Linked DNA regions of Rhodopseudomonas palustris. The protein of the gene in region 2 interacts with the protein of the main gene of each other region in a pairwise test. Links are inferred from orthologs where the notes say so. Each region holds a gene or a part of one and is shown on either strand. Other genes may lie near its edges. The genes, in order: HZF03_RS01405 and HZF03_RS02990.

Region 1 (14,578 bases), 350 kb from region 2 along the record:
TTCACGCTGAGCAGTTCGCGCAAATACACCTTCTCGCGATGCGCGTTGGGCAGCTCGATGCCGATCGCGTTGCGGCCGGGCACCACGGCGACGCGCGCCGACAGCGCGCTCATCGAGCGGGCGATGTCGTCGGAGAGGCCGATCACGCGCGACGATTTGATGCCGGGCGCCGGCTCCAGTTCGTACAGCGTGACCACCGGGCCAGGGCTCGCCTTGATGATCTCGCCGCGCACGCCGAAGTCCTGCAGCACGCCTTCCAGCGCGCGCGAATTGGCTTCGAGCTCAGACTTGCTGAGCGGCTGCCGGTCCGACGCCTTCGGTGCGGATAGAACGTTGACCGAGGGCAGGTCGAACCGTGCCTTCTTGGCCACCGGCTTGGGCGCTGCCTTCTTGCGCGGCGCGCGGGCAACCGGAGGGGCTTCCTCCTCGTCGTCGTCCTCGTCTTCGATCTCTTCCACCGGCTCGGGTTCGTAGTCGTCGTGGTGATCGACCTCTGGTGCGATCGGCGGCGCGGCGCGGCCGCCGAGCCGCGGCTCCTGCCGTTCGAAACCCTGCTTGCCGGCCGCGGGTGCACTGCTGACGAGGCCCTGATAGGACAGCTTCGCCAGCCGCCACAGCCGGGCCTTTGCACTCAGCATCGCGTGCACCAGCCAGCCGAGCGACACCGAGCCGCGGTCGGATTCTTCTTCCTCTTCGAGCGGCAGATCCTCATCGGACGCCACCTCGTCGGGTTCCCGCTCGCGCGATCCGAAACCGCCTGCGATCAGGAATGTCGCCAGCACCGCGGCGCCGAGGATGAAGCTGAGGATGACGCGGAAGATCAGGCCGGGGCCGAACACCAGCGACGGCGCCCGCACCAGCGCGTCGCCGACCACGCCGCCGAGCCCGGTCGGCAGCGGCCAGGCGGTGTCATGCGGAAACGACGAGGCAAAGCCGGCCGCGAAGATCGTGCACAGGAACCAGGCGCCCATCCGCAGCGCGGTGCGGTCGAAGGGGCGGTGATTGAGCATCCGCCAGCCCCACACCGCGACCGGCATCAACAGCCCGATCGCACCGAGGCCGAGGATCTGCATCGCCAGATCGGCGCCGATCGCGCCCGGGTAGCCGAGCAGGTTGTGAATGCGCCGCGAGGTGGCGTGGCTGAGGCTGGGATCCTGCACCGACCAGGTCGCGAGCGCAGCCGCCGCCACCGCCGCGATCGCGATCAGGCCGAAGCCAGCGAGCTCGCGCAGCCGCCGCGTCAGCACCTCGCGCACCGAAGGCGGCAGGTGTCCGACCAGGGGAAAGGCTCGTTCGATCGCCGGCATGCTCATGGGGCCCTGCGCATCATCCGAGAATCCGCACCAGGCGATGCAGCGCCTCTGCGGTGGTTTCGCTGTCCTGCACCATCGCGACGCGGATATAGCCGGCGCCGGGATTGCTGCCGTCGTTCTGCTGCCGGGCCAGATAGCTGCCTGGCACCACGCGGACGCCGCTGTCCCTGAACAGGCTCACCGCCGCGGCCTCGTCGCCGCCATGAGCGGAGACGTCGAGCCACAGGCAGAAGCCGCCGGCGGGCCGCTGATAACCGTAACGGGCCCCAAGGATCTGATCGGCGAGATCGAACTTCAGCGCATACAGCCGCCGGTTCTCCTCGACATGCGCTTCATCTGCATATGCGGCGACTGCGACATGCTGCAGCGGGATCGGCACCTGCGGCCCCGCGACGTTGCGCAGCTCGTGATAGGCTTTGAGGAAGTCCTTATCGCCGGCGACGAAGCCGACCCGCATGCCGGCCAAGTTGGATCGCTTCGACAGCGATTGGAACACGACGACGTTGCGGAAATCCCGACCTGCGACCTGCAGCGCGCTGCCGGGCGCGACCTGGGTGTAGATCTCCGAGTAGCACTCGTCGCTGAGGATCATGAAGCCATAGCGATCGGCGAGCTGCTTCAGCCGAACGAAGTAATCGCGCGAGGCGACCGAGCCTTGCGGGTTCGCCGGCGAAGCCAGATAGATCGCCACCGTGCGTTTCAGCGTTGCCTCGTCGAGCCGATCGAGATCCGGCAGGAAGCCGTTGGCAAGCGTGGTCGGGAGGAACACCGCCTCGCAGCCGGCGGCGCGGGCGCCCGCCGCATAGGCCGGATAGAACGGGTTGGGCATCAGGATCGCCGGCGTGCCGTCGCGCTTCGGTACGTAGCGCGTAGCCGCGATCGCGGCGAGAAACAGCCCTTCGCGGCTGCCGTTCAGCACCAGCACTTCCGTCTCGGGATCGGGCGCGCGATCGAGCGCAAAGCGCTTGGTCAGCCAGGCGGATGCAGCTTTGCGGAACGGCTCGATGCCTTTGGCGAGCGGATAGCGGCCGAACTCGGCGGTATGCCGCGCCAGCACGGCGCCGACGAAATCCGGCACCGGATGCTGCGGTTCCCCGACCGACAGATTGATCAGGCTTTGGCCCGGCTGATACGGCGCCAGCAGTTCGGTCAGCCGCGCGAACGGCGAGCGCTCGCTCTGCCCGGTAGCGTCGACGCTGCCGGCCGCACGCGCCGGTGTGGTGGAAGCGGACAAAGCCATTCAAAATACGCCAGTTTTCACCGCACCCGATCGCCTTGGTGGATCGAGCGGAAACAGATCAGCCACCATAGATACGGCGAGGTTAAGACGCGATTAACCATCGACGGTTGGGGGCGGGCTTCTCAGTCTATTCCCGAGCTGTCCTCTGGGACCCACAGATCTCAAGTCAGCACATCCGTCAGCTCTGTTCATGATGGCTGTAATTAATTGGCCGGAGCGTCACAACCTCGGGATTCCAGGTGCAACCGGACGGCACGGACCAGTTAGTGCTCCACCCTGCCGGCACTTCTTGTTCGATACCCCCCATCAGATTGATGATCGCGTCGTAGTCGCGAGAAAAGCGAGGCCAATCGAATTTCAAAGGAGGTCTCTCTGGAACCGACTCCTGGGTCTGCGTGCATATCCTCACAGTAAGATATTCTTCTGTGAGAGACACCAACTGTTCAGGCCCCCTGAGCTGATAGATGCGAGCGGAGCTGGCGAATACTACCTCCGTCCGAAACCTCAGCGTCTCTCTGGACCATTCGCTTCTGGCGAGAACGTAGTTCTCCCAAGCGTCATTCACGGAGAACCAGAGGCCTCGAGGTTTTCTCCCAAATTCCTCAAAATATCCGTCCGAATCCACCGCGCGCATTCTAAAGCACGGCTCTGCGGAGTAATGAAGAAAGGCCATTTGCGCTTTCAGATAAAGTAGATCGCATCCACCGCCGCGCTCGGCGCAACGGACGGCTTGAGCTGGTCGCGGTTCACGACGTCGACCGGATGGTCGAACAGGCCTGCGATGTAGTCCTTCAGCTCCACGTAGTCGAACACGGTGATGTGAGCCGTCGGATCGATCTCGATCAGCACATCGATATCGCTGTCCGGAAGGTTGGTACCACGCGCCACCGATCCAAATAGGGCAGCCCGCCGGACACCGCGCGCACGTAGCGGGGCCTCCGAATTTTTCAAGATCTCAAGTGCGGTGCGGCGGTCCATGGATGCAGTATAGCAGGTTTCGGGTGCGAAGCCTTGCGAGCCGCGAGCCATAAAGAAAGGGGCCCCAGCTTGCGCTGGGACCCCTCGACGGTTCGGACATTGCCGGGTAGTTGCCCGAACCGTAGGTCTGGGCGCGGCGGTCTGGAGAACGCCGCGCCCTCGGGAGAACTTACATGTTGTAAGCGCGCTCGGTGTGCTCGACGAGGTCGAGGCCTTCGCGTTCGACTTCCACCGGGGCCCGCAGACCGACGATCACGTCGACGACCTTGTAGAGGATCGCCGAGCCGATGCCGGACAGCAGCACGGTGGTGCCGACGCCCCAGCACTGCGAGATCAGCTGGGTGGTCATGTCGTAGTCGCCGACCTTGCCGGCCACGTAGTCGTACACGCCGGTGCCGCCGAGAGCCGGGTTCACCAGGATGCCGGTGCCGATCGCGCCGACGATGCCGCCGACCGCGTGGACGCCGAACACGTCGAGCGAGTCGTCATACTTCAGCGCGTTCTTCACCACGGTGCAGAAGAACAGGCAGACCACGCCGACCACCAGGCCGAGCACGATCGCGCCCATCGGGCCGGAGAAGCCGGCAGCCGGGGTGACCGCGACCAGACCGGCAACGGCGCCCGACAGCGCACCGAGCACCGACGGATGACCCTTGAAGATCCACTCGGCGAACATCCACGACAGCGCCGCCGCCGCAGTCGCGACGAAGGAGTTGGTCATGGCGAGCGCAGCGCCGCCCGAAGCTTCGAGGTTCGAACCGGCGTTGAAGCCGAACCAGCCGACCCAGAGCAGCGAGGCGCCGATCATGGTCATGGTCAGCGAGTGCGGGGCCATCAACTCCTTGCCGTAGCCGGTGCGACGGCCGACCAGCAGGGCGCCCACCAGACCGGCGATACCGGCGTTGATGTGCACCACGGTGCCGCCCGCGAAGTCGATCGCGCCCTTCTTGAACAGGAAGCCGGAGTCGGCGTTGACTTCGTCGAGCTTGGCCTGCGCGGCGGTCTTGGCGGCTTCGTCGGCAGCGGCAGCGAGCGCCTTGGCGGCGTCGTTGATCGCGTCCGGACCGGCCCAGTACCAGACCATGTGGGCCATCGGCAGGTAGATCAGGGTGATCCACAGCGGGATGAACAGCGCCACGGCAGCGAACCGGGTGCGCTCGGCGAAGGCGCCGACGATCAGCGCGGGAGTGATCGCGCAGAAGGTCATCTGGAAGCAGACGTACACCAGCTCCGAGATGTTGGCGTCGACCGAGAAGGTCGCGGCCTTGGAGTCGGTGGTCACGCCGGCGAGGAATGCCTTGGAGAAGCCGCCGATGAAGTCCGAACCGCCCGTGAAGGCGAGGCTGTAGCCGTACAGAGCCCAGATAATGCAGGCGATACACACGGTGTAGAACACCTGCGCCAGCACCGAGAGCATGTTCTTGGAGCGGACCAGACCGCCGTAGAACAGCGCCAGGCCTGGGATGGTCATCAACAGCACCAGCACCGTCGAGGTGAGCATCCAGGCGTTGTCGCCCTTGTTGACCGTTGGCTCGGCGTAGGCCGCAGTTGCGGCGAACATGCCGGCCGCAAGGACCGCCAGTCCCGCGCCGTAGGGACGTTTGAACGTCATTTGTCGTCTCCTGAGTGAAGCAATGAAGGTGAGGGGATCAGAGGGCGGCCGCGTCGGCCTCGCCGGTGCGGATGCGCACCGCGTGGTCGAGGCCGATGACGAAGATCTTGCCGTCGCCGATCTGGCCGGTCTTGGCGGCGCTGGTGATCGCCTCGATGGTCTTCTCGACCTGCTCGTTGGCGATCGCGACCTCGATCTTGATCTTGGGCAGGAAGCTCACCGCGTATTCAGCGCCGCGGTAGATTTCCGTGTGGCCTTTCTGGCGGCCGTATCCCTTCACTTCCGTCACCGTCAAACCGTGAACGCCGATGGCGGTCAGGGCGTCACGGACTTCTTCGAGTTTGAATGGCTTAATGATCGCCATAACAATTTTCATGGGTCCTATCCCCGCTAGGTCCCGACCGAACTGGCCGGGAAATGATCTCGACTGAAAATCCCCACGCGGAGCATCACTACGCGGGCACAGCCGGCCCCTTAGAATCAAATGCCGTGCCAGTCGGGCGGGGCTTTGGAATCATTTCGGAATCAGCGCCTTTTTCGCGGTGCGGCACTGGGGCACCAGCTGCGCTATTCGGTCGCGCTCAACAGCTGGGCATGCCTGATCAAAAATCAGGCATGCCAGCTTGCGGACACAATGATTGCCCAACCGAAGGGCATAGCGCTTAGTCTAAAGTCGGGCGCCGGCTTACTGCAGCGCCTCGCCATGCTGCGAAATGTCCAGGCCTTCGATCTCGTGCTCGCGGGAGACGCGCAGCGCCACGAACAGGCTGACGGCCTTCAGCAGCACATAGGTGGCCACGGCGGACCACACGAAGGTGACCAGGATACCGGCGAGCTGGGTCAGTGGCTGCATCCACGAGCCCTCGAGGGCGCCCGAGACGCCACCGATCGAGGCCGTGGCGAAAATGCCGGCCAGGAACGTGCCGGTCAGGCCGCCGATGCCGTGGACGCCGAACACGTCGAGCGAGTCGTCGTAGCGCAGGCGGTGCTTCAGCCAAGTGCAGGCCCAGTAACAGATCAGGCCGGCGACGATGCCGATTACCACGCCGTGCCAGGGTTCGACATAGCCCGATGCCGGTGTGATGGTGCCGAGGCCGGCGACGGCACCGGAAATCATGCCCAGCACCGACGGCTTGCGCCGTGCCATCCATTCGATTGCGCCCCAGGTCAGCGCGCCCGAGCAAGCCGCCAGATGCGTCGCCGTGATGGCGAACACCGCACGGGAATCCGCCGCCAGGGCGGAGCCGCCATTGAAGCCGAACCAGCCGACCCACAACAGGCCGGTGCCGATCACCGCCAGCGACAGGTCGAACGGCGACAGGTTTTCCATGCCGTAGCCATGGCGGCGGCCGATCACGATCGCCGCCACCAAGCCCCCGGTGCCGGCCGACAGGTGCACCACCAAGCCGCCGGCGAAGTCCAGTACGCCCATTGCGCCCAAAAAGCCGCCGCCCCAGATCCAATGCGCCAGCGGCACATAGACGAAGATGAACCAGCCGATCGAGAACAACAGATAGGCGGAAAACCGCATCCGGTCGGCGACCGAGCCGGCCACCAGCGCCACCGTGATGACCGCGAAAGTCATCTGGTAGAGCATGAACAGCGCTTCCGGGATGGTCTTGGCCGCCGGATTGACGCTGTCCATGGTCATGCCGACCAGGAAGATCCGGTCGAACGAGCCGATCAGGCTGCCACCGCCCGTGAAAGCCAGCGAGTAGCCGAATGCCACCCACAGGATCGAGATCAGCGCCACGGCCGCGAGGCTCTGCGCCATCGTGGCCAGCACGTTCTTCTTGCGCACCATGCCGGAGTAGAACAGCGCCAGGCCGGGGATCGTCATCATCAGCACGAAGGCGGTGGCGACCGTCATCCAGGCGGTGTCGGCCGGGCTGATCCCCGGCGCCGTCGTGGCCATCCCCTGCGCCAGCGCCGGCGTCACGCCGACTGCCGCAAGGCCGAATGTTGCAAGGATGTAGCCCGTCGCGGCCGACGCCGCGCGGCGTAGCAACAAGGTCATGATGCCCGTCCTGTTGGAACTGTGCGCGGCGCCCCCCGGCTCCGCGGGGTTGGGAAATGGCTGTCGAAAGCCCGTTACAGCGCGTCGACGTCGGTCTCGCCGGTGCGGATCCGCAAGGCGCGGTCGATCGGCGTGACGAAGATCTTGCCGTCACCGATCTGGCCGGTGCGGGCGCCGCGGGTGATCACTTCGACCGCCTTGTCGGCGAGCGCGGAATCGACCGCAATCTCGATCCGCAGCTTGGGCAGGAAATTCACGATGTACTCGGCGCCACGATAGATCTCGGTATGGCCGCGCTGGCGGCCGTAGCCCTTGACCTCGGTGACGGTCATGCCGTGAACGCCGATCTCGGTCAGCGCCTGGCGGACCTCGTCCAGCTTGAAAGGTTTGATGATGGCGACGACCAGTTTCATGCGTTAGCCCCTCATTCGCGCAAAGCCTTTTGACACCGCTGCGGCGGTGCTCCGGTCCCGTGTATATGCCGGGTTTAGCGGCAAGGCGCGCAGAAAATAAGCTGATTGACTGCTCAGCGAGAAGGCTGACGGCCCGAGCTCGTTCGATGGCTCACTCTCCAAGGGGGCGGGCCCCAGCGCCGGAGCGGCGCTCTCAGCCCTTCGGAGTGTCGCGGCGTTCGCGCACCGAGCCCTCTTGGGCGACGGAGGCCACCAGGGTGCCGTCGGTCTTGAAGATCTGGCCGCGGGTCAGGCCGCGGCCGCCCTGTGCCGACGGCGAGTCCTGCGCGTACAGCAGCCATTCGTCGGCGCGGAACGGGCGGTGAAACCACATCGCATGGTCGAGGCTGGCCGGCATCATCCGCTTGTCGAACAAAGTGCGGCCGTAGCGCGCCATCACCGCGTCGAGCAGCGAGAAATCCGACGCATAGGCCAGCGCGCACATGTGCAGCGCCGGATCGTCGGGCAGCTTGGCGGCTGTCTTGATCCAGACATGGATGCGGCCGTCGTCGATCTTCTGGCCGAAATAGCGCTTCAGCTCCACCGGACGCAGTTCGATCGGCCGGTCGCTCTCATAGTAGCGCTTAATGAAGTCGGGCATGTCCTTGAAGAACGGTTGCTTGACGATCTCCTCCGCCGACAGCGCTTCGGGCGGCGGCACGTCGGGCATCTTGTCCTGGTGGTCGAAGTTGGTCGGCTCGTCGTCGTGGAACGACATCATCAGCGAGAAGATCGCGTTGCCGTGCTGGATCGCCGTGACCCGGCGGGTGGTGTAGCTGCGGCCATCGCGCAGTCGCTCGACCTGGTAGATGATGGGCACCTGCGGGTCGCCCGGCAGGATGAAGTAGCAATGCAGCGAATGCGGCAGCCGGTTCTCGACCGTGCGGCAGCCGGCGACCATGGCCTGGCCGATCACCTGGCCGCCGAACACCCGCTGCCAGCTCGTCTTCGGGCTGGTGCCGCGGAACAGATTCACCTCGAGCGGTTCGAGATCGAGAATCGAGATCAGATCGATCAGGCTCTTGGACACCGGTCGAGCTCCTTCACGGCGGTTCAGGCGGGGCGGGACAACGCGCAACAAAGCGTCGAAACAACAAGTTGGCCCATCGCAGCAGCGACCAGGGCGGAATGCCGCGCGGCCATGCAGGTGATTTCCCACCGCCGGCGTTGTCTGTTAGAAACCGCCCCGGCAACAGCGGGTTGGTCCTTGAAACCTGTTTCGCCCAGCTCCGATCCGGGCGCAAGGATCATGGCGCGAGAGTGAGAAATATGACGGCACCGCGAAGCATTGTGATTGGGGGCGGGGCGTTCGCCGGTTTGGCGCTGGCGCTGGCGTTGCGCCAGGGGCTCGGCCCCGAGGTGCCGGTGATCGTCGCCGATCCGGCGCTCGCGCTGCGACCGAGCCGCGACCCGCGCGCCACCGCGATCGTCGCGGCGTGCCGGCGGTTGTTCGAGGCGCTCGGGGTCTGGGACGAGGTGGCGCCGACCGCGCAGCCGATCATCGACATGATCGTCACCGACAGCCATCTTGAAGACGCGACGCGGCCGGTATTCCTGACCTTCGCGGGCGAAGTGCAGCCCGGCGAGCCGTTCGCCCACATGGTCGAAAACAGATATCTGGTCGAGGCGCTGGCCAAACGCGCCGAGGCCGAAGGCGTCGAGCTGCGCGCCACCCCGGTCACCTCCTACGACGCGCGCACCGAAGCGATCGGCGTCACGCTCGGCGACGGCAGCGTGATCGATGCCAGCCTGCTGGTCGCCGCCGACGGCGCCAAGTCGAAGCTGCGCCAGCGCGCCGGCATCGCCACCTATGGCTGGGATTACGACCAGTCGGGCATCGTCGTCACGGTCGAGCACGAGCGCGACCACAATGGCTGCGCCGAAGAACACTTCCTGCCTGCCGGTCCGTTCGCGATCCTGCCGCTCACCGGCCGGCGCTCGTCGCTGGTGTGGAGCGAGAGCCGCCGCGATGCCGAGCGGATCGTCGCGCTGTCCGAGAAGGAATTCCAACGCGAACTGGAGAAGCGGTTCGGGCTGCGGCTCGGCGACGTCAAGCCGCTCGACAAGCCGAAGTCGTTTCCGCTCGGCTATTTCGTCGCGCAGTCGTTCATCGCACCGCGGCTCGCGCTGATCGGCGACGCCGCGCACGTCATTCATCCGATCGCCGGACAGGGCCTCAATATGGGCCTGCGCGACGTCGCGGCTCTGGCCGAGGTGGTGGTGGATGCGGCCCGGCTGGGGATCGATCCGGGGCAAGTCGACGTGCTGGAGCGCTATCAGCGCTGGCGGCGGTTCGACACCGTGGCGATGGGCGTCGCCACCAACGGACTCAACTTCCTGTTTTCCAACAATTCGCCGCTGCTGCGCGGAATTCGCGACATCGGCCTCGGTCTGGTCGACCGCCTGCCGCCGCTGAAGGGCGCCTTCATCCGGCAGGCCGCCGGCCTCACCGGCGAAATCCCGCGGCTGCTGAAGGGCGAAGCGCTGTAAGGCAGGGTGGAAGCGGATCGACCCGCCGTCTCCGCCGCCGCGGAAAGCAATCAGCTTTTCACCGAATCGCAGCGCGCTCGCTCTCTCGCCTAAGGGAGAGGTTGCGCTGTACTCGGGGTTGAGCTGCCGCTCACCTCACCCGAGCTTCCGCGCCTCTTCGGGCAGCATGATCGGGATGCCGTCGCGGATCGGATAGGCCAGCTTGGCACCGCGGGAGATCAGCTCTTGGCGGGCGGGGTCGAATTCGAGCGGTCCCTTGGTGACCGGGCAGACCAGGATGTCGAGCAGCTTGCGGTCGACAGTGTCGGGCCGCTCGGACGGCGAAAGGCTCATGGCTTCAGGCTCCAGAACAATGGGCTGGCATCGGGCTTGATCGGACAGCAGCGCGGCGCCGTCAACGCGCGCGCGCAAATTGCTGCGCGTTATTGCAGCGGCGGGTCTCCGCTGGTGCGCTTCTTGGCGAGGTCCATCTCGGTGACGGCGATCAGGATTTCGGCGCGCGTCTTCAGATCCGGCGCCTCGAGCAGCGCCTGCTTCTCCGGGGGCCCGTATGGCGACATCATCGCCAGCGCGTTGACCAGAGCCTCGTTCGGCGCGCTTTCGACGCCGTCCCAATCGACCTTGAGATTGTTGGCCTTGAGGAAATCGGTCAGCACTGACAGCAGGGTCTCGCGATCAACCTCGTCCTCGCCCTTGCGGGCGGTAAAATCGTCGACGAACGGGAAATAGTCGACCTTGCACTGCCGGTACGGCGTCAGAACCTGCAGCTCATCGACTACCTTGAAGCGCGACACGCCGGTCAGTTCGAGGATGTATCGGCCGTCGCCGGATTCGGCGAGCTGGGTGATGCGCCCGACGCAACCGACGTTGAACAGCGACGGCTTCTCGGCGGTCTCCGACGAATGCGCCGCATCCGGCTGGATCATGCCGATCAGCCGATGGCCGTCGCGCAGCGCATCGTCGATCATCGCCAGATAGCGCGGTTCGAAGATATTCAGCGGCATCTGACCGCGCGGCAGCAGCAGCGCCCCGGCGAGCGGAAACACCGGAATCACCTCGGGAAGGTCGGCTGGCCCGCGATAGGCGGCATTGATCGGCATCGCTGGCTCCGCGCTTTGAATTGCGACTACGAGAACAGAATCGTCGACAGCCGCTTGCGGCCCTCGACGGTGGCGTCGTCGGTCGGGCCCCAGGCCTCGAAGAACTGCACCAGCTGCTTGCGTGCGCCGTCGTCGTTCCATTTACGGTCGCGCTTGACGATGTCGAGAAGATGCGTGGTCGCATCTTCGCGCCGGTCGGCAGCATTGAGGGCGATCGCAAGATCAAAGCGCGCCTGATGGTCGAGCGGATCGGCTGCGACCTTCTGTTCCAGCTCGGCGATCGGGCCGAGCGACTGCGCCTGCTCGGCAAGATCGATCATCGCCTGCACCGCCTTGACGGCGGCGTCCTCGCGCTTGGCCTCGGGCACCAGCCCCAATGTCTTCTTGGCCTGTTCGGTGGCGCCGGTCTGCATATAGCAGCGGGCCAGCCCGGCGATCGCGGCGACATTGGTGCCGTCGGCGCGCAGCACCTCGGCATAGATCGAAGTCGCAGTCTGGACATCGCCCTCCGCCAGCACTGCTTCGGCTTCCTGGAGCAGCTCGGCGGCGGTCGGCGCACCGCCCGGCATGCCGGCGGTCAGCTTTTCAATGAAGGCGTTGACCTGGCTCTCCGGCACCGCGCCCATGAAGCCGTCGGCCGGGCGGCCATCGACGAAGGCGATCACGGCCGGGATCGACTGGATGCCCATCTGGCCGGGAATCGACGGATGCTCGTCGATGTTCATCTTGACCAGCTTGACCTTGCCGTTCGCGGCCCGAACCGCCTTTTCCAGGATCGGGGTGAGCTGCTTGCACGGACCGCACCACTGCGCCCAGAAGTCGATCAGAACCGGCTGGCGCTTGGATTCTTCGATCACATCGCGGACGAAGCTTTGGGTCGTGGTGTCCTTGATCAGATCGGCGGCTGCCTGAGGCGCCGCACCGCTGCCCTGCTCCAAAATCGTCACGTCGTCCTCGCTGTTGTCGGTCGGTCCGCCGTTTTAACACGGCCCTCGCTCTAGATGGCGCGGGAAGTTCGATTTGCAACGGGAACCGGCCCCGCGCTGGATTGTGGTCGCCCAGACCCCTCTTGACCCTAATTTCGCCGCCGCCGCAGGCGGCCCGCCGGCCGCCCTCGGTCGCATTTGAGTCAAAATCCCCCACGCGGTCATCCGCCCGCAAAAAAAGCCGGCACATGAAATGTCGAACGGCTGTTGCAATCGCCCGCGGCATTTGGCATACGACTGCCCACGGTCGTGCCGACGGCGCGCCGTTTCTCGGATGCGGGTGTAGCTCAGGGGTAGAGCACAACCTTGCCAAGGTTGGGGTCGAGGGTTCGAATCCCTTCGCCCGCTCCAGAGATCCGCCTGTTCAGGCGCCGGCTTTCCAAACCAGCTAAAGTCATCGATTGAGACGCCGGCGCTCGCCTCGGTCGTCGATTATCTTTTTTCGCAGGTCTCTAGAGCCGGGGCCTCGTGCGTCGCTTCGGCTGGGCGTAGCCAGCGGAATCTGGAATAGGTGGCCCGTCGATCGCCTGCAGGCACCAGGAACCACCCGTCCGCCATGCTCTTCTACGATCCCCTGTTCCTGACCTGCTTTCCGTTCCTCTATGTGCTGTATTTCGCGGCCCGTGAGGCGCGGACCAAGCGCTGGATCCTGCTGATCGGCAGCGGGCTGTTCTACCTCTGGGGCGAGCCGCTGTTCGTGCCTGTGGTGGTGGCCTCGGCGCTGATCGATCATCTGCTGGCGCGGCGAATCACAGGCAGCTCGATCGTCCCGACCAAGCGCGCGCTGCTGGCGCTCGGGGTGGTGCAGAACCTCGCAATCCTGATCATCTATAAATACACCAGTTTTGCGCTCGAGAGCCTGAACGTGCTGCTCGCCGCCGGCAAGTTCAGTGCGCTGCCGGTCTGGCACATCGCGTTGCCGATCGGCGTCTCGTTCGTCACCTTCGAGAAGATCACTTACCTGGTCGACAGCTATCGCGGTGTGTCGCAGCCCGCCCGGCGGTTCTCCGACTACTGCCTTTTCGTGTTCTTCTTTCCGAAGCTGCTGGCTGGCCCGATCCTCAAGTATCATGAGATCGATCGCCAGATCGCTGTGCCACGGGGCTTTGAATGGAGCGATTGCGGCGCAGGTTTGGCGCGGTTCGCCCAAGGCGCGTTCAAGAAGCTGCTGATCGCCGATCCGCTCGGTCACTACGCCGACCAGGTGTTCGGCGCCGATCCGGCGACGCTGTCGATGGGGGCCGCATGGTTAGGTACGGTCTGCTTCACGCTGCAGATCTATTTCGACTTCTCCGGCTATTCCGACATGGCGATCGGGATCGCCCGAATGCTCGGCTTCTCGCTGCGCGAGAACTTCAACATGCCGTACATCTCCCGCTCGATCACCGAGTTCTGGCGACGCTGGCACATTTCGCTCACCACCTGGATTCGCGACTATCTGTACATCCCGCTCGGCGGCAACCGCGGCAGCGCGCTCGTCACCTATCGCAATCTCTGGATCTGTTTCTTGCTGTCCGGCCTGTGGCACGGCGCGAGTTGGAATTTCGTGCTGTGGGGCGCCTATAACGGTCTGTTCCTCACGCTCGACCGGGTGTTCTTGGAGCGTTGGCTGCAACGTGGCGGCGCCGTGATCGCCACCATGGCGACCCTGCTGATCGTGATGCTTGGCTGGGTGATCTTCCGCTCGCCGGATACGGCGCACCTCGGTGGTTTCTTCGGTGCGCTCGCCGGCTTCGGTCATGCAACCGCGTGGCTGCCGCCACCGGTTTCAGTGCTCTGGACGGCTGCGCTCGGCGCAGCGCTGAGCCTGATCCCGGGCCTGCCGGCCTTTGGCTCGCTGGGCGCAGCCTGGCGCAGCAGTGGTGTGCTTCGGCTCGCCGGCTATGTCGGCCTCGGCGCGCTGGGTACGATCGCGATCGCGCGCGCGGTGGCGATCCCGTTTCAGCCCTTCATCTATTTCCGGTTTTGAGGATGGCGGCGATTACCACATCACCGCGACGATGGCTCCGCCGGCTGGCGGCCGCTGCCTTTGTGGCGATGCCGGCGTGGACGCTTTGGAATCTCGCGGTGCCGTCGCACGCCGTTCGGATCGGGCCGGCACTTGTCGGCGTCACCCAGCAGGTGCCGTTCGATCTTTCGCTGCACGGCTTCATCGACGGCGCACTGCAGAAAGCGGCCGTGCTGCGAATTGCGGACGCAATGCCGCTGCGGCGAACGTTAATTCGGCTCAACAATCAGATCGCGTATTCGTTGTTCGGCGAGATCACCGCCCCCGGCATCCTGATCGGGCGCGACGGTGAACTCGTGCAGCGCGGCTATCTCGAGGAATATTGCTCGCGCACGATCGGTCAGGCCGACACCATGGCGGATGCCGCGATTCCGCTGCTGCG
Region 2 (14,982 bases):
CGGCGAGGCCGGCGACGATCACGCCAGTGCCGATGGTGGCGACATGCGGGGTGCGGAAGCGCGGGTGGGTGGCGGCGGCGCTCCTCGGCATCAGGCCGTCATGCGCCATCGCCCGCAGCACGCGGGTCTGCCCGAGCATCAGCACCAGGATCACCGAGGTCAGCCCGGTGACGACGCCGATCTTGACGATCGAGGACAGCCAGCCGATCCCGGCGGCGTCGATCCCGACCGCGATCGGATCGGGCACGTTGAGCCGGTCGTATGGCACGATCCCGGTCAGCACGAATGCGACCGAGACATACAGCACGGTGCAGATCGCCAGCGAGCCGAGGATGCCGAGCGGCATGTCGCGCTGCGGGTTCTTGGCTTCCTGTGCGGCGGTCGAGACCGCGTCGAACCCGATGAAGGCGAAGAACACCACCGCGGCGCCGCGCAGCACGCCGGACCAGCCGAAGATGCCGTTCTCCTGCGCCGGTGGAATGAACGCGCCATCCGGATTGGCCGCCGTCACCCAGTTGGCCGGCGTCACCATCGGAGCGGCGAAGATCAGAAACAGCGCGATCACCGTCAGCTTGATGCCGACGATGACGTTGTTGAACCGCGCCGATTCCTGGATCCCGATCACCAGCAGTGTGGCGATCGCGACGACGATCGCTATTGCCGGCAGGTTGAGAAACGCCCCGGTGGTCGACCAGGCGTGGGTTGCGGCGTCGTAGGCGAGCGGCGCCGTGGTGAACTGCGGCGGCAGATGAATGCCGAAATTGCCGAGCAGACTGACGAAGTAACCGGACCAGCCGATCGCCACCGTGATGGCGCCGACCGCGTATTCCAGGATCAGGTCCCAGCCGATGATCCAGGCCACCAGCTCGCCGATCGTCGCATACGCATAGGTGTAGGCGCTGCCGGAGACCGGCACGGTCGAGGCCATCTCGGCGTAGCACAGCCCGGCGAACGCGCAGGTGATCGCGCCGAGCAGGAACGACAGCGACACCGCCGGCCCGGCATTGGCGGCGGCGGCGTGGCCGGTGAGCACGAAGATGCCGGCACCGATGATGCCGCCGACCCCGAGGGCGACCAGATTGACTGCCGACAGCGACCGCTTCAGGTGGCGGACCTCGCCGTCGCCGCTGTCCCCGGCCGCAGCCTCGATTTGCAGGCTGCTCAGCGATTTACGCGTCCAGATCCCGGCCACTCTCGAACCCCCATTGCCCTGCGGCGGAACCCGCTCGATCTCAAGCGCGGCGACGGCCGCCGGGTTCCATTGCGCCGGCGCTCGCTTCTGGCGGCACCATCGCCGTCAGGCAGCCGAGCGCCGCCCGCACCAGCTGGTGGCGGTACACCGCAAATTCGGCGGGCGGCATGCCGCGGATCAAAGCGTGGGCGAACATTCCGTACATCAAGCTGAAAACCGGCAACGCTGCTTCGGCGGCGGAGCGGCCGGCGGGCCAATCCGAGGCGCCTTCGAGCAACGCCTGCCACTCCTTCAGGAACAGGTCGTAGGCTTCGAGATAGTGGCTGCGCTCGCTCTTGTGCCGCTCCAGCATGAAATGCTGCATCCATTCCCGCGGCGCCTGGGCATAGATTTCGGCCTGCGCCGTGATCGCCGCCGTGACGCCGGTGGCGAGATCGTAGCTGCCGAGCGCGGTGCGGCGGCGGCGCAGCGCCAGCAGCAGATCCTTGGTCCGCAGATGCACGCAGGCGCGTGCCAGTTCGTCCTTGCTGGAGAAATATTCGTAGAAGGTGCCGAGCCCGACGCCGGCCACCAGCACGATCTCGCGGATCGTGACTTCGGAGAACGGCTTTTCGTCGAGAAGCCGAACAAATGCGTCGCGGATCGCCCGCGAGGTCTCGTGCGAGCGCGGCTGCACCGGCCTTCGCCGTGATTTTGCTGGGGTTTCCGCGCGCTTCGCCATCCAGGCCCAATCCGAACACCTGCCCGATACGGCTTGCCTATGATGCCTGCCGAACCATCGCAAGCGCCAGACGCGCCGCTCCGGGAGGACCTAAATGCTCAACGCCGCCATCGCCGACAGCTACGGCGCCGTCACCCATGAGGTGATCAACCAGCCGGTCGAACTCGCCGACTACAATCTGTTCAGCGCCGACCGGCCGCTGGTCGAGGCGGTGACGCGCGAGGGCGCCGAATGGGCCGCCAACGACATTGCCGATTTCGGCGCCCGGATCGGCACCGCCGAGTATCTCGAACTCGGCGCGCTCGCCAACCGGCATCTGCCGGAATTCGACACCCATGATCGCTACGGCCGCCGCACCGACCTGGTGCGCTTCCATCCGGCCTATCACCGGCTGATGCAGACCTCGATCGAGAACGGGCTGCACTCTTCGCCGTGGACCGATCCGCGCAAGGGCGCGCACGTTGCCCGCGCCGCGCGGTTCTATCTGCACAGCCAGATCGAGGCCGGCCACGGCTGCCCGATCAGCATGACGTTCGCGGCGGTGCCGTGCATCAGCCTGCAGCCGGACGTCGCCAAGGTGTGGCTTCCGAAGGTCCTGGCGCGCAGCTACGACGCGCGCAACGTGCCGGCCGAGCAGAAGCAGGGCATTACCATCGGCATGGCGATGACCGAGAAACAGGGCGGCTCGGATGTCCGGGCCAATACCACCCGGGCGATTCCGATTGGTGCCGGCGGGCCGGGTGGCGAGTACGAACTGGTCGGCCACAAGTTCTTCGTCTCGGCGCCGATGTGCGATGCCTTCCTGGTGCTGGCGCAGGCGCCGGGCGGACTGTCGTGCTTCCTGGTGCCGCGCTGGAAGCCGGACGGCGCCAAGAACCCGCTGCAGGTGCTGCGGCTGAAGAAGAAGATGGGCAACGCCTCGAACGCCTCGAGCGAGACCGAGCTGCGCGGCGCGTTCGGCTGGATGATCGGGCCCGAAGGCCGCGGCGTTGCCACCATCATCGAGATGGTGGCGATGACAAGGTTCGACTGCATGATCGGCTCGTCCGCGATCATGCGCGCGGCGCTGTCGCAGGCGATCGATCATTGCCGCCAGCGTGCCGCGTTCGGCCGGCTGCTGATCGAGCAGCCGATCATGCAGAACGTGCTGGCGGATCTCGCGATCGAAACCGAAGCGGCGCTGGCGCTGACGATGCGGATCGCCCGGGCGCTCGACCATCGCACCGAGGAACATGAGGCGCATCTGATCCGGATCGGATCGGCGATCGGCAAGTACTGGATCTGCAAGCGCACGCCCGGTCTCACCGCCGAGGCGATGGAGTGCATCGGCGGCTCCGGCGTGATGGAAGACGGGCCGATGCCGCGTCACTTCCGCGAAAGCCCGGTCAATGCGATCTGGGAAGGCTCGGGCAACGTGCAGTGCCTCGACGTGCTGCGGGCGATGACGCGCGCGCCGGAAACGCTGCAGGCGTATTTCGCCGAGGTCGAGCAGGCCAAGGGCGCCGACGTGGCGTTCGATCGCCACATCGCCGCGCTGAAGGACGACATGCGTGATGCGTCCGACTTCGAGGAGCGTGCCCGCGACCTGGTCGATCGTTTGGCCGTCGGGCTGCAGGCCAGCGTGCTGATCCGGCATGCGCCTGACGAGGTCGCGGAGGCATACTGCGCCTCGCGGCTGGCGCAGCGCGGCGCGCATCATTACGGCGCGCTGCCCAAGGGCGTGAACTTCGCCGCGATCATCGACCGCGCCCGGCCGCGGTAACCATTGCGGTTATGAGAGAGGCCTCGCATTCATTCGTCATGCCTCGCGCTTGTCGCGGGCATCCACGTCTTGAAGGGCAAGGTCAGATCAAAACGTCGATGCCCGGCGCAAAGGCCGGGCATCACGTGTATCAGGCGGACCGCTGCGTTTGTGTGCTGGTTGTTACTTCGGCGCCGCGTCCTTCTTCAGGACCAGCGCCAGCGCAGCGTTGAGCTGGGCGTCTTCGGGCTTGCCGATCAGGTCCGCCTTGATCGGCGCCGAGGTCGCGGACTTGGTCTTGTCGTCGGTCGGCTCGCCGGTCTTCGGCGTCGCCTTGGTGGCGCTGGCGTCCGACTTGCCGAGCTGGCCCGGATTGGCGATCGCGCCGTGCAGCGCGCTTTCGCGGATCAGCGGGCCGCCGCTGATCTGCTGATCCTTCGGCGCCTCTTCGATCACGTCCGGCACGATGCCCTCGTCCTGGATCGAGCGGCCGGCCGGCGTGTAGTACAGCGCCGTGGTCAGCCGCACCGCGCCGTGACCCTTGATCGGAATCACGGTTTGCACCGAGCCCTTGCCGAAGCTGGTGGTGCCCATCACGGTGGCGCGCTTGCGGTCCTGCAGCGCGCCGGCAACAATCTCCGACGCCGACGCCGAGGCGCCGTTGATCAGCACCACGATCGGCACGCCCGGCAGCTTGTCGCCCTTCGACGGCGCCGAGAACACCCGCTGGTCGTCGGCCTGGCGGCCGCGGATCGACACCACGGTGCCGCCGTCGAGCAGGTCGCCCGCCACCGAGACGGCGGCGTTGAGCAGCCCGCCCGGATCGTTGCGCAGGTCGATCACCAGCCCCTTGAGGCCGCCGTCCTTGGCGTCGCTCTTCAGCTTGGTGAGCGCAGCGGTGAAGCCGTCGGCGGTGTCGGCGCCGAACTGGCTGATGCGGATGTAGCCGACGCCGTCCGGCTTGATCTCCGACTTCACCGAAGCGACGCGGATGATTTCACGGGTCAGGGTAACGTCGAACGGCTCGTCCTTGCCGCGCAGAACCGTGATGGTGACCTTGGTGCCGGGGGCGCCGCGCAGCATGTCGACGACGTTACGCAGGCTCATGCCCTGAGTGGTGGCGGTGCCGACCTTGATGATCAGGTCGCCCGGCTCGAGCTTGGCGCGCGCCGCCGGGGTGCCGTCGATCGGCGACACAATCCGCGGAATCCCGCCCTGAGCGGTGATCTGCATGCCGAGGCCGCCGAACTGGCCCGACATGTCGGTCTGCATGTCCTTGAATTCCTTCTCGTCCATGTAGTCCGAATGCGGATCGAGCCGGTTCAGCAGGCCCTTCAGGGCATCCTTGGTCAGCTCGTCCGAGGGGATCGGATGGACGTAGGCGCGCTGCACCAGCTGGATCACGCCGCCGATCAGGTCGAGATCGGCCGGGGCGGTCTGCTCGCGCTGCAGGGCGAGCGCGGAGACGACGGGAACCGCGACGACGCCGAGGACGGCAAGCGAGCGGACGACGATTTTGCGCATGGACTAACTCATGTGAAGGGGCGGAAAATTGCCGCCGTGGTGGCGTTGCGGAACCAGAACCGACCGCGGTCGCCATCGGTTCCCGTGAAGGGGGCACCGGCGCCCGGATAGGACGCCTGATCAGATACGTGCGAAGCGGGCGTGATCAAGGCACCCGATGCGGTCAAGCCGCCGGCTTTTCGGCGGCGTCGCCGTTGGCGAGCAGGTGCACCAGCGCCCGCTTGATCGCCGCCTGGCGGGTCGGGGCGGTGATCTGCGCACCTAACAAATCGGTCACGTAGAACACGTCGCGGGCACGTTCGCCGAAGGTCGCGACATGCGCCGAGGCGATGTTGAGGTTGAGTTTCGAGATCGCCGTGGTGAGCTGGTACAGCAGGCCCGGGCGATCCAGGCCGCTGACTTCGATCACCGTATAGCGGTCGGACCAGTTGTTGTTGATTTCGACCTCGGGCTCGACCACGAAGGCGCGCAGCTTGGCCTTGCTGCCGCTGCTCGCGCGGCGTGCGACCGCCTCGGGTAGCCGCAGCTTGCCTTCGAGTACCTCTTCGATGGTCTCGCCGATGCGGGTGGCGCGGCGCCCCTCGTCCTCGTCGCGGTCGTATTCGCGGCTGATCGAGATAGTGTCGAGCGCGCGGCCGTCGGTCGTGGTGTAGATCTGGGCGTCGACGATGTTGGCGCCGGCGCTGGCACAAGCTCCCGCGATCACCGACAGCAGCCACGGATGGTCGACCGCCAGGATGGTGAGTTCGGTGACGGCGCGGGCTTCGTCGAAGCCGACATTGATCGCCAGCTTATGGCCTGCCTGTTCGGAGGCGCGCAGGAAGCGGGCATGGCGGATCTTGCGCTGCAGATCGACCTTCAGCCAGTACGCCGGATAGTGCCGCGCCACATAGGCGTTGAGGTCGGCCTCCGGCCATTCGGTGAAGGCGGCGCGGAATTCGGCTTGCGCGGCGCGGATGCGCTCGGCGCGGTTCACTTCCGAGAAGCCGCCGGTCAGCACCGGCTCGGTCTCGTAGTACAAGGTCCGGATCAGCTGCGCCTTCCAGCCGTTCCACACCCCCGGACCGACGCCGCGGATGTCGGCGGTGGTCAGGATGGTGAGCATCTTCATCTGCTCGACGGTCTCGACCACCGCGGCGAAATTCTCGATGGTCTTGCGGTCCGACAGGTCGCGCGACTGCGCCACCGTGGACATCACCAGATGCTTCTCGATCAGCCACGCCACCAGCTCGGTGTCGGCGGTGCTGAACCCGAACCGCGGGCAAAGCCGCCGCGCCACCTTGGCGCCGGCGGTGGAGTGATCCTCGGGCTGGCCCTTGGCGATATCGTGCAGCAGCACCGCGGCATACAGCACCGCACGGTGATCGGGCCTGATCTTCCGGATCAGCTCCGACGACAGCGCGAACTCATCGTTCCCGCCGCGTTCGATCTCCTGCAGATTGCCGACGCAGCGGATCAAATGCTCGTCCACCGTGTAGCTGTGATACATGTTGAACTGCATCATCGACACGATGCGGCCGAAGGCGCGGATGAAGCGGCCGAGCACGCCGGTCTCGTTCATCCGCCGCAGCACCGGCTCGGCGTTGTCGGAAGTCAGAATCTCGACGAACAGCCGGTTGGCTTCGGGATTGTCGCGAAGCTGCGGCGTAATCAGCGACAGCGACCGCGTCACGCTGCGCATCGCGTCCGGGTGGAAGGCGAGATTGTTCTTCTGCGCCAGCCGGAAGATCCGGATCAGATTGACCGGATCGTGCTTGAACACGTCCGGCACAGCCAGATTGATGCGGTTATTGTCGATGACGAAATCGTCGCTCTCCGGCACCCGGCGGCGCTTGGCGGCGGGCCGCAGCCGCGCCATCATCCGCGTGAGCGCCGGCGCCGCCTTGGCCTGCTGATCCTCCAGCTTGGCGCACAGGATCGCGGTGAGGTTGCCGACTTCCTTGGCGATCAGGAAGTAGTGCTTCATGAAGCGCTCGACATCCTGCATTCCCGGATGCGAGGTGTAGCCGAGCCGCACGCCGATCTCGCGCTGCAGATCGAACGACAGCCGGTCTTCGGCGCGCTTGGTCACGAAGTGAATGTTGCAGCGGACCGACCACAGGAAGTCTTCGCAGCGGCGGAACGTGCGGAATTCGGCCGGATCGAACACGCCGCGCTCGGACAGCTCGCTGGCTTCGCGAACCCGGTAGACGTATTTGGCGATCCAGAACAGCGTGTGTAGGTCGCGCAGGCCGCCCTTGCCGTCCTTGACGTTGGGCTCGACCAGATAGCGTGACTGGCCGGAGCGGCGGTGGCGCTCCTCGCGCTCGGCGAGCTTGGCGGCGACGAATTCGGCCGCGGTGCCCTCGACCACCTCCTTGTCGAAACGCTCGACCAGCTCGGCGTACAGCGCCTCGTCGCCGGCCAGAAACCGCGTCTCCAGGATCGCGGTGCGGATCGTCATGTCGGCGCGCGCCTGGCGGATGCACTCGTCGACCGAGCGGGTGGCATGGCCGACTTTCAGCCCGATGTCCCACAGGCAGTACAGGATGACTTCGGCGACCTGCTCGCCCCAGGCGGTCTGCTTGTAGGGCAGGATGAACAGCAGGTCGATGTCGCTCTCCGGCGCCATCAGGCCGCGGCCGTAGCCGCCGGTCGCCACCACTGTCATCCGCTCAGAACTCGAGGGCGTCGGGGTGTTGTAGAGGTATTCAGTTGCGGCGTTGAACAGCAGCCGGATGATCGCGTCCTGGACGTAGCACAGCCGCTCGGCGCAGCGCCGGCCGTGGCGGTCGCGCAGCAACTGCGCTTCGGCCTCGGTGCGGGCTTTGGCCAGCTCCGCCTTCATCAGCATCGCCAGCGCGGTGCGGAACGCGGCGTCGTTGCCGGAGTGTTTTTCGGCCAGCGTTGCGATTTCGGCGGCGACCCGGGCGCTGTCGAAGCGCTCGTCGGCGGCGGGGCGGGGAGGTGACACGACTTTGTCCATGGCTATTTCCGGATATCGGACGGCAACGCTGCTGTCACGGAATTCCACCCAAGGGTAACTGCGGAGGCGGCCTTGGCCCAGCCAGCATAGGCGCCTGCAACGGATTGTGACGATGGGATTTTCGTCAGTTTTCGTGAATTCTCCTTCTCATCGTCGCGAGCTTGTGAGAGAGGGGAACGCCGCTCCCGCGCCGGCGGGGGTACAACCTGCCGAAAGCGCCCGATGTCCAGTAAAGTCTCCCCGCTCGCCCCCACCGATGTCCCCGCCATGCCGATGATCGCCGGCGTGCGCCTCGCGACCGCCGCGGCCGGCATCCGTTACAAGGGCCGCACCGACGTGCTGCTGGTCGAAATGGAGAAGGGCACCACGGTCGCCGGGGTGTTCACCACCTCCAAATGCGCCTCCGCGCCGGTGGAATGGTGCCGCGACAAGCTGAAGGGCGGCGGCGCCCGGGCGCTGGTGGTCAACTCGGGTAACGCCAACGCCTTCACCGGCAAGTCCGGCAAGCAGGCCACCACGCTGACCGCACAGCTCGCCGCCAAGGCGATCGGCTGCAAGCCGGCCGAAGTGTTCCTGGCTTCGACCGGCGTGATCGGCGAACCGCTCGACGCCACCAAGTTCGACGGCGTTCTCGATGCGCTGGCGCTTGACGCCGGCCCCGACGGCTGGATGGACGCCGCCAAGGCGATTATGACCACCGATACCTTCCCGAAGGTCGCGACCGCCACCGTCAAGCTCGGCAAAGCCAAGGTGACGATCAACGGCATGGCCAAGGGCGCCGGCATGATCGCGCCCGACATGGCGACGATGTTGTCGTTCATCTTCACCGATGCGCCGCTGTCGGCCTCCTGCCTGCAGGCGCTGCTCAAGGCCGGCGTCACCGACACTTTCAACGCAGTGACCATCGACGGCGATACCTCGACCTCTGACACGCTGCTGGCGTTCGCGACCGGCGCAGCCGCCGAGAACGGCGCGCCGAAGATTTCGCGCGCCTCGGACCCGCGGCTGAAGGCCTTCGTCAAGGCGTTCAACGCGGTGCTGGCCGATCTCGCTGAGCAGGTGGCGCGCGACGGCGAAGGCGCCCGCAAGCTGGTCGAGATCATCGTCGAGGGCGCCAAGACCAAGGTTTCGGCTCGCAAGATCGCGCTGTCGATCGCCAATTCGCCGCTGGTGAAGACCGCCATCGCCGGCGAAGACGCCAATTGGGGCCGGGTGGTGATGGCGGTCGGCAAGGCCGGCGAGCCGGCCGATCGCGATAAGCTGTCGATCTCGTTCAACGGCATCCGCGTCGCCAAGGCCGGCGCGCGCGATCCGTCCTACAACGAGAAGGAAGTCTCGGCCGAGATGAAGAAGCCGGTGATCCAGATCAAGGTCGCCCTCGGCCTCGGCAAAGGCCGCGACCGCGTGCTGACCTGCGACCTCACCAAGGAATACGTCGCGATTAACGGCGATTATCGGTCGTGAACCGGGCGGTCGCTGCAGGCATCGTCGTCACGGCGGCGGTGCTGGTCGGCGCAGCGTGCGCGCAGGCCGAGACGGCGTATTTGCGCCGTACCGTGCCGAGCGATACCGAAACCATGATCGGCATCGGGGCCCGCTTCGACAAAGCCTGCCGGAGTGTTGGGCTGTTCGAGGTCCTGCTCGACGAACCGCCGCAGCACGGGTCGGTGTGCATGCTTGCGGGGTCGGTCCGGCCGACGCGACTGTTCGCCGGCTCGGGTACAAAGTGTCTGGGGCAGCCGATGCCCGGAGTTCAGATCATGTACCGATCCGATCCAGGCTACGCCGGCCGCGATACGCTGCGCTATACGTTGAAATCCCCGCGGATCAGCAAGCCGCATCAATTCACGATCGAAGTCCGAGCGACCTCCAAGATTGAAGGTGGTCGACGATTGGATGTTGAGCAACCGCGCCAGTCGCCGGGGCCGATGCCTACCTGCGTGGCGCTGACATCGTAGGCAATCCATGAACCTCCTCCTCGTCGTCGCCGTGGCGCTGATCGATGCCGATAATCGCGTGCTGATCGCGCAGCGGCCAAAGCACAAGCAGCTCGGCGGTCTGTGGGAGTTTCCCGGCGGCAAGCTCGATCCCGGCGAGCGGCCGGAGGCGGCGCTGATTCGCGAGCTCGACGAGGAGCTCGGCATCACCGTGAAGGAAGCCTGTCTGGCGCCGCTGACCTTCGCCAGCCACGCCTACGAGGACTTTCACCTGCTGATGCCGCTGTATGTCTGCCGGCGGTGGGAAGGCCTGGCGATGCCGCGCGAAGGCCAGGAGCTCGCCTGGGTCCGCGCCAACAAGCTGCGCGACTATCCGATGCCACCGGCGGACCTGCCGCTGATCCCGCCGCTGATCGAACTGCTGATGTAGGGCGCCGGCCAAATTCGAAGGCGTCATGCGCGGGCTTGACCCGCCTGCGGGGCCGAAGCCCCTTCGGCGCGGCGAAGGCCCGCGCATCCATCATCTTGCGAAGAGGGATGGATCGCCGGGTCAAGTGTTCAGCCCGGCGATGACCGCGATAGACAAGAGCAAAGGCCTGCAACGGGGGCAGGCTGCTCAGCGTTTCCCCTTGATCGCCTCTTCCAGACTCACCTTCGCCGAGCCCGGCTTCAGCGGCTGCTGCTGGCTTTCGTGCGGAGACCAGCCGGACAGCCAGACGATTTCGAAGGTGGCGCGGATGCGGCCGTCGGGGTCGCTGAAGCGGTCGGCATAGATCTGCGCCATCCGTGTCAGGGTGGTGCGGCGCAGCGGCGTCCGGCGGCGCTCGATCAGGACATTGGTGGCGCCCATCCGCCGCAGATCCTGCATCAAGGCGAAGGCGTGGTCGTAGCGCACCACGACGCGGTCGACGTCGGTGACCGGCAGCGCGAAGCCTGCGCGCTGCAGCAGCGCGCCGAGATCGCGCAAATCGGCGGCCGGCGCGACGCGCGGCGACACGCCGCCTTCGATCTCTGCTTCGGCGGAAGCGAACGCCTGGCGCAGCTCGGTCAGCGTATCGCCGCCGGTCAGCGCCGCGAGCAGCAGCCCGTCAGGCTTGAGTGCGCGGCGAAGCTGCGCCAGCACGCCCGGCAGGTCGTTGGCGAATTGCAGCGCCAGCGCCGAGACCACGAGGTCGAGCGATCCGGGCGCGAACGGCAGGGCTTCGCTGCCGGACGGATCCACTGCAAGATGCGCGAGCTTGGGAAACCGCTGCAGCTTCAGCCCGCCGGGCGTCCAGAGATCGGCGACCTCGGTGAAGTCGCGCAGCACGGCATGGAGCCGCTCGTCCATCTCGTCGGCGACGCGGTCGAGCAGGAAAGGCACCGAGCCGAGCGCGGCGGCGCGGTGCAGCCGCGCCGTGAGCAGCCGGCGATCGAACAGGATCGGCGTCGAGTCAGCCATGGCAAATCAGAATCGAGAAAGCACGATCAGTTCAGCTTGGAGGCCGCGGCCGGGCCCTGCTGCGAGGCTTCGAACATCTTCAGCACCGCATCCAGCGCGTTGCGCAAGTGCTGCGCGCCGGCCTGGCTGCAGCGCAGCCGGGCGGTGGTGACGAACTTCACCTCGACCGTTCCGTCCGTCAGCGGGTTGAGCGTGCGCGCCGCGAGTTCGACCTCGACGCCGTTGGCAATTACCCCGTGCGCCGGCGCGATGTCGAAATACACGTGCGGCGCGGTCGGAATATCCAGATAGGTGACGTCGGCAGGCTTGTCGGTGGGCTCGGACACGGCGATCTCCCGGAGAAGGACTGGCGGTGTTGTGCGCTTTTTTCCGGCCCGGCACTACAAGGTTCTGTCGCTTGACGGTTGCGGGGATAGCGCTAGCCTCGCGTCATGCGTGTGGGGACGATCAATCGGGCCGGCGTGGGCGGGCTGAGCAGCTTTTCGGCCGCTGCCAATAGTTTGCGCCGGATCTGGACCCGCGCGACTCAGGCGGCGCTCGATTTGGCGCTACCGACGCTGTGCGTCGCCTGCCGCGAGCCGGTCGCCGGCGAGGGCGTCTGTGCGCAGTGCTGGTCGCAGCTGTCCTTTATCGCCCCGCCTTACTGCGAAAAGCTCGGCATCCCGTTCGTCTATGATCCCGGCCCCGGTATGCTGTCGATGCAGGCGATCGCCGATCCGCCGGCCTATAGCCGCGCCCGCGCCGCCGTGCGTTACGACGAGGTCGCCAAGGCGCTGGTGCACGGCCTCAAGTTCCATGACCGCACCGATCTGGCGCCGATCATGGGGCGGTGGATGGCTCGTGCCGGCCAGCCGCTTCTCGCCGATGCCGATCTGCTGGTGCCGGTGCCGCTGCATTGGCGCCGCGGTTTCTCGCGTCGCTACAATCAGTCCGGCGCACTGGCGCAGGTGATCGGTCGGCAGGCCAAATTGTCGGTCGCGGTCGAGGCGCTACAGCGGGTTCGCCCGACCGCGCATCAGATCGGGCTATCGCGCAGCGAGCGTGCCGCCAATGTGCAGGGCGCCTTCAAGGTTCCGAAGCACCGCAAGGCCGAGATCCAGGGCCGGCGGATCGTGCTGATCGACGACGTGCTGACCTCTGGCGCCACCGTCGATGCCTGCGCCCGGGCGCTGCTCCGGGCGAGGGCGGCCTCGGTCGACGTGCTGGTCTTCGCGCGGGTTGTCGATACGCTGAAATCCCCCATATAATCCGCTCCTTGCGCCCATCCTCGGCAACCAAACGGAGCCTGAATGCCCGCAGCGATCGAGATCTTCACCCGCCCCGGCTGCGGCTATTGCAGCGCCGCCAAGTCGCTCCTCAACCGCAAGAAGGCGGTCTTCACCGAGTACGACGTCGCGGTCGATCCGGGCTACCGGGTGAAGATGGACGAGCGCGCCGGCCCCGGCGCCACCTATCCGCAGATCTTCATCGGCGACTTCCACGTCGGCGGCTGTGATGATCTCTACGCACTCGACCGCGAGGGCAAGCTCGATGCGCTGCTCGCCGACGAGAAGGCTGCGTCATGACCGAAGCGGTGCCGTTCAATGCCGCCCTTGTGCAGATGCGCAGCGGCCTCACTCCCGAGCCCAATCTCGAGCAGGGCACCCGGCTGATCCGCGAGGCGGTGAAGGCTGGCGCCGACTACGTGCTCACCCCTGAGGTGAGCAACATGATGCAGCTCAACCGCGAAGCGCTGTTCGCGCAGCTCGCCGAGCAGGACGACGATCTGTCGCTGAAGGCGTATCGCGAGCTGGCGCGCGAACTGAACATTCATCTGCACATCGGCTCGCTGGCGCTGCGCGCCTCGCCGGAGCGCGCGGTCAACCGCTCGTTCCTGATCGGCCCGGACGGCGCGATCCTTGCGAGCTACGATAAGATCCACATGTTCGACATCGATCTCGGCAATGGCGAAAGCTACCGGGAGTCGGCGAACTACCAGCCGGGCGAGACCGCGGTGATCTCGGATCTGCCGTGGGGCCGGATCGGCCTGACGATCTGCTACGACGTGCGTTTCCCGGCGCTGTACCGCGCGCTGGCCGAATCCGGCGCGTCGTTCCTGGCGGTGCCGGCGGCGTTCACCAAGCCGACCGGCGAGGCGCACTGGCACGTGCTGCTGCGCGCCCGCGCCATCGAGAACGGCTGCTTCGTCTTCGCCGCGGCGCAGGGAGGCCTGCACGAGAACAAGCGCGAGACTTTCGGCCATTCGCTGATCATCGATCCGTGGGGCAAGGTCCTGGCCGAAGGCGGCATCGAGCCCGGCTTCGTCATGGCGCGGATCGATCCGGCCGAAGTGACGAAGGCGCGCGGCAAGATTCCGTCGCTGCAGCACGGCCGGCGCTTCACTGTCGCCGATGCGAACGCGGGCCCCGGCCATCTGCATCTGGTCCGGCAATCATGATCCGCTACAGCCTGCGCTGCGACAAAGGCCACGTGTTCGAAAGCTGGTTTCAGGGCTCGTCGGCTTATGAGTCCCAGGTTCGGCGCAAGCTGGTGAGCTGCCCGCAATGCGATTCGGTGAAGGTCGAAAAGGCGATCATGGCGCCGCAGATCGTCGGCAAGAAAGGCCGCGGCCGCGCGCCCGAGCCGGCTGCCGCCGAACCCGCCGCGACCAACCTTCCGGCGGAGACTGCTTCTGCAAATTCGCCGACGCCGCTATTGATGGCTCAGGAGCGCGAGCTGCGCGCCAAGCTGAAGGAATTGCGCGACCATATCGTCAAGACCGCCGACAATGTCGGCGAACGCTTCCCCGAGCAGGCGCGCGCGATGCACTATGGCGATATCGAACACCGCCCGATCTACGGCGAGGCTTCGCCGACCGAGGCCAAGGCGCTGATCGAGGAAGGCATCGAGGTCGCGCCGCTACCGGTGTTGCCGGACGATCGGAATTGACCTCTTGGCTGTAGCGAGCCTCATGCTCTCTTTCGTCATTCCGGGGCGCGCGAAGCGCGAGCCCGGAATCCATACGCCGCAGCGTCGGTTGTGACGCGAGGCGGCTGTTACTTTGTCCACGAGGTGGGCACAGGGGTTATGGGTTCCGGGTTCGCGCTTCGCGCGCCCCGGAACGACGAACGAGAGGTTTGGGTGCCAAGTCGTTCGCTGGAGACCCCGCTGTGAACCCCGACACGCTCCTCTCCTGGCAACTCTGGGCCATCCTTTCAGCGGTGTTCGCCGCCCTGACGGCGATCTTTGCCAAGGTCGGCGTGGCGGACATCAATTCGGATCTCGCCACTTTCATCCGCACCGTGGTGGTTCTGGTGGCACTCGGCGGGCTGCTGGCGGCGACCGGCAAGCTCGTCGCAGATGGGCCGATCAGTGCCAAGACTTGGACGTTCCTGGTCCTGTCCGGGCTGTGCACCGGGGCGTCGTGGCTGTGCTATTTCCGGGCGCTCAAGCTCGGCCCGGCCAGCCTGGTGGCACCGATC

The links.
Region 1: the proteins of HZF03_RS02990 (region 2) and HZF03_RS01405 interact in binary tests that used the Escherichia coli proteins (3 or more experiments, as listed by UniProt). The link is inferred for Rhodopseudomonas palustris from one-to-one orthologs.

Annotation. Positions count from the first base shown.
Region 1 is NZ_CP058907.1:289,510-304,087, reverse strand. What follows is about bases 3,851-6,806. They hold HZF03_RS01405 (P-II family nitrogen regulator), read right to left. Parts: upstream 5,520-6,806; coding sequence 5,181-5,519; downstream 3,851-5,180. Other genes in these bases: HZF03_RS01400 (ammonium transporter), read right to left, coding at 5,829-6,806; HZF03_RS01410 (ammonium transporter), read right to left, coding at 3,851-5,143. Also shown: HZF03_RS01425 (DNA translocase FtsK), read right to left, coding at 1-1,313; HZF03_RS01420 (aminotransferase class I/II-fold pyridoxal phosphate-dependent enzyme), read right to left, coding at 1,327-2,553; HZF03_RS01415 (nucleotidyltransferase family protein), read right to left, coding at 3,235-3,582; more of HZF03_RS01410, read right to left, coding at 3,701-3,850; more of HZF03_RS01400, read right to left, coding at 6,807-7,160; HZF03_RS01395 (P-II family nitrogen regulator), read right to left, coding at 7,235-7,573; tesB (acyl-CoA thioesterase II), read right to left, coding at 7,767-8,642; HZF03_RS01385 (ubiquinone biosynthesis hydroxylase), read left to right, coding at 8,741-10,102; HZF03_RS01380 (Trm112 family protein), read right to left, coding at 10,238-10,435; HZF03_RS01375 (LON peptidase substrate-binding domain-containing protein), read right to left, coding at 10,525-11,202; trxA (thioredoxin), read right to left, coding at 11,229-12,149; HZF03_RS01360 (MBOAT family O-acyltransferase), read left to right, coding at 12,745-14,157; HZF03_RS01355 (alginate O-acetyltransferase AlgX-related protein), read left to right, coding at 14,160-14,578. UniProt on the Escherichia coli protein: Involved in the regulation of nitrogen metabolism. Regulates the activity of its targets by protein-protein interaction in response to the nitrogen status of the cell.
Region 2 is NZ_CP058907.1:642,017-656,998, forward strand. The notes cover bases 5,142-8,501. They hold HZF03_RS02990 ([protein-PII] uridylyltransferase), read right to left. Parts: upstream 8,144-8,501; coding sequence 5,342-8,143; downstream 5,142-5,341. Other genes in these bases: HZF03_RS02985 (S41 family peptidase), read right to left, coding at 5,142-5,178; argJ (bifunctional glutamate N-acetyltransferase/amino-acid acetyltransferase ArgJ), read left to right, coding at 8,366-8,501. Also shown: HZF03_RS02970 (amino acid permease), read right to left, coding at 1-1,192; HZF03_RS02975 (TetR/AcrR family transcriptional regulator), read right to left, coding at 1,233-1,868; HZF03_RS02980 (isovaleryl-CoA dehydrogenase), read left to right, coding at 2,008-3,675; more of HZF03_RS02985, read right to left, coding at 3,838-5,141; more of argJ, read left to right, coding at 8,502-9,607; HZF03_RS03000 (hypothetical protein), read left to right, coding at 9,604-10,101; HZF03_RS03005 ((deoxy)nucleoside triphosphate pyrophosphohydrolase), read left to right, coding at 10,109-10,510; HZF03_RS03010 (methyltransferase domain-containing protein), read right to left, coding at 10,697-11,521; HZF03_RS03015 (hypothetical protein), read right to left, coding at 11,548-11,847; HZF03_RS03020 (ComF family protein), read left to right, coding at 11,953-12,768; grxC (glutaredoxin 3), read left to right, coding at 12,811-13,086; HZF03_RS03030 (carbon-nitrogen hydrolase family protein), read left to right, coding at 13,083-13,958; HZF03_RS03035 (DUF1178 family protein), read left to right, coding at 13,955-14,449; HZF03_RS03040 (EamA family transporter), read left to right, coding at 14,671-14,982.